One region of the Ruegeria sp. CF1 genome, then DNA from elsewhere that is predicted to be linked to it. Evidence: riboswitches for the same ligand, from Rfam matches in the RefSeq annotation. Region 1 holds a riboswitch; the other holds the start of a gene.
What was found. Region 1 has a riboswitch for cobalamin ahead of ACRZ96_RS07625 (DUF1636 family protein). Riboswitches for the same ligand answer to the same signal wherever they lie in the genome.
Positions count from the first base shown of each region.

Region 1 (4,212 bases):
CCATGAAATCCGTGCATCAAGAAGAGTTTCAGCAATTGGCTCGGCAGGCGCGGTGTCATACCCTTCGCCTTGCAGATCGAGCAACATTGCCTCAGCCGAGGCCAGCGCATCCAGACCCACTGCATGTGCCATCTGCCAGTCTTTGCCGGGATAGGTCGATAGTACCAGCGCCGGAACCTGCTCCGCTTTGGGTTTGTCGTGAAGGTTCAGCCAGCCGGAGATGCGGTTGATGATGGCTTCGATCCGTTCGGGTTCAGCCCGATGAGCGAAACGAGAATATTCGAGATGCGGATCGCGTTTGCCCGGCTCTTTGAAGGATACGATGCCCGCGTTGATCCGCCCGTCCACTTCCGGAAGGACCACATGCATCGCGAGGTCGGCAGGTGAAAGGCCACGCACTGCGTCAGCCCACGCTTTGCGGCGTGAGGTGGCCAGCGCGACCTGAAAGACCGGCACCTCTGCCACATCCAGAGGTGAGGTGCCTGATGCGCCCTTGCCTGAGAATGAGGTGGCGTTGACGATCGCCGAAGGCTTCAGCGCCACAATAGTCTCGCGCAGCCAATCGGCGGCATTTGGTGCTTTGAGCGACGGGGCAAACAGGCCGACGGCCTCAAAACCCCGCGCCCGCAAGCTGCGGATCAACGCCGCAATTGGGGCGGTATCTGCCGAGGTCAGGTATGCGCGATAAAAGGTTACGATGATACGTTTCGCATCACCGGGCAGAGCGTTTTCTGCAGGGATCACGCCGTGATCTGGGCACCAGGCACCGCATTCGGGGATGGTCTTGGCGCCCATGACCGGACCTGCATACAACCCCGCAGCCAGTGCCATCTGCGCCAGAGCGGCCTGCGCCGCGACCTCACCGCCGGTGTCGCACAGATGCGCCAGCCGCCGCAGGGTCGAGACAGGCAGGGTAGAGTAATCATCCAGCCGCGTATCCTCGCGACCGTCTGCGGGCAGTACGGCCAGTGCAATCCCTTTGGCCTGCGCCAGCGCCAGAACCTGCTGCAAGCCGTACGCCCAATAGGGCACTCCACCGATCAGACGGATCAGGATGCCCTTTGCGCCCTCCAGTGTCTGCTCGACATATGTGTCGACTGAGAGGGGATGCTTCAGCGCCGTCAGATTGGCCAGCCGCATCGTTGGCATGCGTCCTTCAGGCCCACCTCCACGATGCCATCCCGCCGCGAAAGCGCCAAGGTCACTGTCGGAAAAGGACAGCACCACCAGGTCCGCCGGGCTCTGACCCAGATCGGTCGGGGTCTCGGTTTCTTCGAGCCCATGGCTTTCGCGGAAGACGACGTGCATAAGTCTTACTCGGCAGCCTCGGTTACACCCACGAGGATATCGCGGATCTCGGCCTCTTTGATATCGTCATGCTCGGCAATGACCACAAGGCGCGAGCGACGGTCTTCGCCGGGCTCCCACGGGCGGTCATATTGGTGACGCACGCGCGCACCGACGGCCTGAACCAGTAGGCGCATGGGCTTGCCTTGAACGGCGGCATAGCCTTTGACGCGCAGGATATTCAACTCGTTGGCCAATCGTTCAATCTTGGCGACCAGATCAATCGGATCGGTTTGCTCGGGCAGTTCAACGATGATGCTTTCGAAATCGTCATGCTCGTGATCGTGATGGCCGTCGTGATGGCTGGGACGCGCGTCCATGTCATCCTCGGCCGCGGCTTCTAGACCCAGCACGACGCGGACGTCCACGGCACCCTCGGCCACTTCGACCACGGGCATGGGGCGGGGCGCTTCGGCGGCGATGATCTCTTTCGCTTTCGCAACGCCTTCCGGGCCAGCCAGATCGGGCTTGGTCAGCAGAATGATGTCGGCGCAGGAAATCTGATCCTCGAACACCTCGGACAAGGGAGTTTCATGATCAATCGAGTCATCTGCCATGCGTTGCGCATCCACCGCCTCGACATTCGGAGCGAACCGACCAGCGGCCACGGCCTCGGCATCGGCCAGAGCAATCACGCCATCGACGGTGATTTTCGAGCGGATATCGGGCCAGTCGAACGCCTTCAGCAGCGGTTTTGGCAGGGCAAGACCGGAGGTTTCGATCAGGATGTGATCGGGGCGCGGCTCTAGTGCCATCAGGGCTTCAATGGTCGGGATGAAATCATCGGCCACGGTGCAGCAGATGCAACCATTGGCCAGTTCCATGATGTTTTCCGCCGGGCAATCAGGAATGGCGCAGGACTTCAGGATATCGCCATCGACGCCGACATCGCCGAATTCGTTGACGACCACCGCCAGACGCTTGCCCTGCGGGTTCTGCATCAGATGGCGCACCAGTGTGGTTTTGCCCGAGCCCAAAAAGCCGGTGATCACAGTGACGGGGAGTTTCTCGAGATTGCTCATTTCAGGGCTCCAATCGGGGGAATGCGGGCCGCACAGTTTTTGCGGAAATGTTCGGGACGTTCGCGCCATTTGACCAAACCGTCCTCGGTGGCGAGGTATTTGGCTGCGCCTTCGACGATGGTTTCAACATGGTCGATCTCGTTCAGATGCTCATACACGAAAGTCCAGCGATCCGGTCCTCCGCGTAGCACGATCGAGCAGCCTTCATCGCAATTCGACAGGCATTCCACAGCTTTCAAGGTAATGCCTTCGGGCAGGCCCGCCTGTTCAAGCGCCTTGTGCAGCAACGTGCCGGGGCGCTGGGCGTCATCCTCGACAGGCAGCCCGCGACGGCAGGTAGTGCAAACCAGCAGTTCGACCGGTGCGGTCTCGGTCATGTCTCTCATCCCCCCAAATCCTCTTCGTGGGGGACGGGGTTTCATGCGGGCCGATCACAGCCCCACACCGGAACACCCCGTCCGGTTTCATCTTCGGGCGTTGGCAGGTCTCCCGGCTTGCGGATTTCAGAGGAGGCCTCTGTCGGATGTCCCGCCTTCCCGGCCATACTGCCAGTGGCTTTGGGCACCCTCTCCGGTCACGGTCGCGGGGGCGGCTGCGTTTGACGGCAAAAACCGCTGACGCATTCCCTTTTCATCTGCTCTCGCAGACACCAACGAAAGGGACATGCGGCAGGGCAGGGTTGCTTGTCAAGCGAGTCGCGCCGATCCGTGAAAAAGCGGATAAAAAGCGACCTGTCGGGGTCGCTGGGCGGCATGATACTTCTGCAACGACGTGCTGGCATGGCAGCAAGATGCGAACAGGAGGATACCGCGCATGAAAGTAGGGTTTGTCGGGCTGGGGAATGTAGGGGGCAAGCTATCTGGATCGCTGCTACGAAACGGTATCGATCTGACGGTTCATGACCTGAACCCGGATCTGGTGACCGAATTCGTCGCCAAGGGTGCCAAAGCCGCCAAATGTCCGGCGCAGCTGATGCGCGATTGCGATGCTGTTATAACCTGTTTGCCTTCTCCTGCGGCCTCGGACGCGGTGATGCAGGAAATGTTGCCAGAGGTCGGCCCTGGCAAAATCTGGATGGAAATGTCGACCACCGACGAAGCCGAAGTCAAACGCCTTGGCGCAATGGTCATCGAACGAGGCGGCGCAGCGGTGGATTGCCCGGTTTCGGGCGGATGTCACCGGGCAGCGACGGGTAATATCTCGATCTTCGCAGGCTGTGATCGTGAGACTTTTGAACGTATCCTGCCATTCCTGACCACCATGGGGCGGCGCATTTTGCACACGGGCGATCTGGGCTCGGCCTCTGTTTTGAAGGTGTTGACCAATTATCTGGCGACCGCCAACCTGATCACCTGCGCCGAGGCACTGGTGACAGCCAAGGCCGCCGGCATGGACCTTGGAACCACCTATGAGGCGATCAAGATATCGTCAGGCACATCCTTCGTGCACGAGACCGAAAGTCAGGTCATCCTGAACGGCTCGCGCGATATTTCCTTCACCATGGACCTGGTGAAAAAAGATATCGGTCTGTTTCAGGAGGTCGCCGACCGTGCCGGAGTTCCCCTTGAGATAAACCCATTGATGATCAAGATTTTCGAAGATGGCATCGCGCGATATGGTGAGCGTGAACTGTCCCCGAACATCATCAGGCGGCTAGAGGACGCGACCGGACTGGAGATCCAGGCGCCAGGGTTCCCAACCGAGATGCTGGACGACGAGCCAGAAGAACCGGGTTATGAGGTGATCCCACAGAATCGGTAGATCAAATAATCGGCAAGCGTTGCGGCTGTCTGGCGGCCTGGTTGGACAAAATTCTGGGGCTATTCTAAACAGGTCAACAAGA
Region 1 covers NZ_JBQFRN010000002.1:509,758-513,969, forward strand. Annotated here, with positions in the region: gene cobN (cobaltochelatase subunit CobN) at 1-1,308, opposite strand, end outside; gene cobW (cobalamin biosynthesis protein CobW) at 1,314-2,369, opposite strand; gene ACRZ96_RS07625 (DUF1636 family protein) at 2,366-2,746, opposite strand; cobalamin riboswitch at 2,832-3,038, opposite strand; gene ACRZ96_RS07630 (NAD(P)-dependent oxidoreductase) at 3,183-4,130, shown strand.

Region 2 (4,212 bases), on a different contig from region 1:
GCTTCGGAGCCCACATCTCGCCCTGTGTATCCAGACGAAAGGCCAGCCGGTGGGTTAGTTCATTGGTATCGGGATCGCGTTCGCGCAGCATGTCGGTCTGAAAATCGTTCAGCCCGTAGATTTGGCACAGATCGACTTCGTGGTTCGAATCCGTCTGATCAACCGGTCCTTTCGCCCCAAAGGTGCGAAGGAAACTGTCGGTAAACCATTGTGCGGCCGAGATAAACAATAGTGTCGATCCTTGCGGGCACATCAAGGTAAGCGGGCTGCCATCCACTTGTGTCCGTCGGTGAAAGAGATCAGCAACTTCGCTTTCCGACGGCAGGACGGGTGAGAGGTCTTCTGGCGTTGTATGCCGACCGATCCAGCGATGGGAAAACACGCCGGGCCATGTCGTGTAGTCTGCGCCCATCGTATAGGGCCGCGGTCGGTGGATCTTCGCGGCGTTTGCAAGCCTGATCGCGGCCAAATAACTCGTAACGGGTGGGGAGATCTTGAATCCGAGTTTGATCAGATCATCAACGTCCAGCATCAATACATCTCCGTTTGGTCATCGATTCGGGAACCGGGCGCGGGCCAGGCTCAGATAGGTTCTGAGCCGGATCGCATTAATCGGTCCTAAAGGTTCGTGATCTGCCGTGACACGCCAGGGCGAGAAGCTCATCGCGTCGCCATTCTGCGGATCAAATTCTGCACCTTTGGGAATCGTGATATCCGCCACGGGCGTGACGGTATGATGGTACGGATCAAGAGGTGCATCTGGTTGCGGATCGCATGCCCACCGGATGCGATTGTCTAGCACATCGAATTCGTCGGCCGGGCGCGGGGGCTCAATCACACACAGCTCGAAGTGATTATCTCCATCGGCCACGTCTTGCCGCAAACACTGCCCGATCCCATCTGGGTCGTCTACCGGATGTGCCGGAATTTTTGGTTTAGCGCTGCGGGCCAGGTATCGGACTGTTAGATCGGGGCCCAGCCGATACGGTGTTGTCGACCAGAAATGGACCTCAAAAGGCGAGTGCATATAGTTCGAGGCAAAATCACTCGCGACGCGAAACTGACGCTTGCCTTCACGAGTGAGGAAGGCGCGAAATCCTGCGCGCAGCCCTTTGGTGATCAACCTAAGGCTCCATTTTCGTCGCCCTTTGATCGCGTGCTGGACCGCTTGTAATGTGGCGACAAGCCTGCCCAATCGCTCATATTCATCGGGGACGTAGCTGGGAAACACATCCTGATCGACCAATACGAAATCGAACTCGTCGCTGAGTTGTGTGGTCCCCAGATGCGCAAGTGCCTCGGCGTCGATCAGCTTGGGGCCTGGCACGTCAAAAAGCTTGATCGCCATCCCGTGGGCATCCGATTTCCGGTCATCCAGATGCGCGCCGTTGGAAAAGCGAAGTGCGGCTGAATAGGCTGCGGGCTGTTCAAACAGGCCGTGACGGAACTGTTCTGGTAGATCGTTTCTGACGGTGAATATTGCAGCCACGCACCCGTGACTGCGCCCATGCTGAGCCCTTAAGCGATGGCCTTTCCACCGTGCAACGGCCTCGAGATTGTGGTCAATGACATCATCAACAATATCCGGCGGCAATGCGTTTTGCGAAACATGTGTCAAAGAACCGTCTCCTTGGATAAACCCAGGCAATGATCAAACAGGGGTAAGGTGCTGACAAAGCTAAACCTCTAAATTTGTTCAGCTTACCTCAGATTGTCTAATTTCCAAACACACCAACTATGGACAGCCGTGGCCAGACAAATTCGGCGCGCAGCCCAAGCTATTCGGTTGGTGCTTCGGACACGTGGTTGGCGGAGCTCGATCCTCGACCAGAGTTGGGTGCCTTCGACTTTATCATTGACGTGTCCGGTGTTCTCGGGCACTCAATCGATTGATGGTTCCCGGTGGTGTTGCCGCGGGATGAAAAGGGAATACGGTGAGGCTTGCCAAAAGGTGCCAATTCCGTAACTGCCCCCGCAACTGTAAGCGGTGAGCAAGGCCAAACAGCCACTGGTCCACAGGATCGGGAAGGTTGGCCGAGCGCGGACCCGCAAGTCAGGAGACCTGCCATCAGATGTTTAACCAACCCGGGGCGGGGCGTCCTGGAAGGAGGCTTTGATGGCGCGTCAATCGCGTGTTTACATTGTCGGCAGCTTCCGCGTGCGCTTGGAAACAAGTGGAGTGGACCATGCCAGATACGCCTGATCATTTCATTCTAGTCTGCGAAAGCTGCACTGAAGGGCTGCGCCTTGATGAAATTTGCGATGCGTTGACTGGGAAATTACCTCGCGGCTTTGCGATCCGCGCGTCATCTTGCATGGCAGGCTGCGATAGTCCCAGAACGGTTGGGTTCCAGGCCGTAGGAAAGGCGCAATACCTTTTTGGTGGCATTCAGACCGCGGATGAGGTGCAGGCGCTGGCTGAGTTTGCAGCGCAGTATCGTGAAAGCCCGGATGGCTGGACAAATGCCACTGATCGCCCGCAGGCGTTGTTCAATAAAACCCTCTCGCGCATGCCGCGGATCGAACAGGGGGCATCGCAATGACGTTGCCACCCTTTCTGATTGCCGAAAACCTTGAGTATTATGCCCTTAACGGAGATGTCCTGTTGCAGGGCGTCTCGTTCGAGTTGGACGAGGGTTCCATTCTAGCCATCGCCGGCCCGAACGGGGCGGGGAAAACGACGCTTCTCAATCTGTTGTGCGGCGCTGAGCCGCTGGCACTTGGCGATGTTCGGATCAAAGGACGCAGTCTGAAACAGCTCTCCGCCAAAGAGCGTGCGCGCATGATTGCAGTGGTAGGTCAGCAGGAACTGCCCGATGGACGCTTGGCGTTGCGCGATTATGTTGCGCTGGGGCAAATACCCATCCGTGCGGACCGCTCTGCCGAAGGCCACGCGCAAGAGCTGGACCGGATTTTAGACCTGACCGGTCTCGCCAATCTCGCGGACAAGCGCATGGCCCAACTGTCCGGAGGCGAACGTCAGCGTGCCCATATCGCGCGTGCTTTGGCGCAGAACCCTTCGTTGCTGTTTCTGGACGAACCGACCAACCATCTGGATCCTGATGCAAAAGGGCGGATGCTGTCTTTGGTCGCCGAGCTTGGGATCACCGTGGTCATGATCGTACACGATCTGGTCATGATCCCCGAATTCGCCACACACGTGGCGCTGATGAAATCGACCCGCATGATCGAGTTTGGGTCGGTGGACAAGGTGCTGACACCCGAAAGAGTCCGCGAAACTTTTGGCGTTGATTTCCTCTGCTTTCTCCACGAAGGCCGCGTGATCCCGGCGCTTGATATTCGAAGAACCACAGTCTCAACTTAGTCGAAGGAACACACTGAGATGAAATACATCTGGCCCGTGGCGTTGGCCACCGCCATGGCAAGCGGTGCTGCTGCGCAAGAAGTCACCGTAGACAACTGCGGCGAACCGCTGGTTTTTGATACCGCGCCCGAGCGCCTGGTTGTGCATGACATGAACATGACCGATATGGCCTTTGCATTGGGTCTGCAGGACAAGATCGTCGGCCTGACCGGCATCACCGGCTGGTACAAGACCAGCCCTGATTTTGATGCCCTGCGCGGCGACATCCCCGAGCTTGCGCCGAAATATCCGACCGTCGAAAACCTGGTGGCGGTTGAACCCGACCTGTTCTTTGCAGGTTGGTACTATGGCATGAAGCCGGGTGGTGATGTGACCCCAGATACATTGGAACCGTTCGGAATCAAGACCTTGGTTCTAACGGAAAGCTGTGTCCATCTGGACAAGGATCGCCCCGAAGCCAGCATGGATCTTCTGTTTGGCGATGTGTTGCGCTTGGGCAAGGTGATGCAAGTCGAAGACAAGGCCGAGGCTCTGGTCTCGGGCTGGAAAGAGCAGCTGGCAGCGATCGAAGCCAAGACTGCTGAACTGCCCAAGCCCCGCGTCTTTCTTCTGGATGGTCCTGCAGATGCTCCGTTTACCGCCGGTAAATTCGCGATTCCCGATGCGATGATCACAGCCGCCGGTGGTGAAAACGTCACTCATGACATGGACACGAGCTGGGGCCGCACCTCGTGGGAAGCCGTTGCCGCATCGAACCCGGAATTACTGGTTTTGTTGGATTATCAGACCGGCAATGGCGCCGAGGACACCTTCAAGTTCCTGCAGGAACATCCCGTCATGTCGCAGACTGATGCCGTCAAGAACGAACGCTGGATCGGATTGCGCTA
Region 2 covers NZ_JBQFRN010000012.1:40,783-44,994, forward strand. Annotated here, with positions in the region: gene ACRZ96_RS17745 (peroxidase family protein) at 1-532, opposite strand, end outside; gene ACRZ96_RS17750 (catalase family protein) at 551-1,618, opposite strand; gene ACRZ96_RS17755 (hypothetical protein) at 1,738-1,893, shown strand; cobalamin riboswitch at 1,877-2,084, shown strand; gene ACRZ96_RS17760 (DUF1636 domain-containing protein) at 2,187-2,543, shown strand; gene ACRZ96_RS17765 (ABC transporter ATP-binding protein) at 2,540-3,325, shown strand; gene ACRZ96_RS17770 (ABC transporter substrate-binding protein) at 3,344-4,212, shown strand, end outside.
Region 2: linked by a shared signal. The riboswitch ahead of ACRZ96_RS17760 (DUF1636 domain-containing protein) and the one ahead of ACRZ96_RS07625 (DUF1636 family protein) in region 1 are both predicted to bind cobalamin.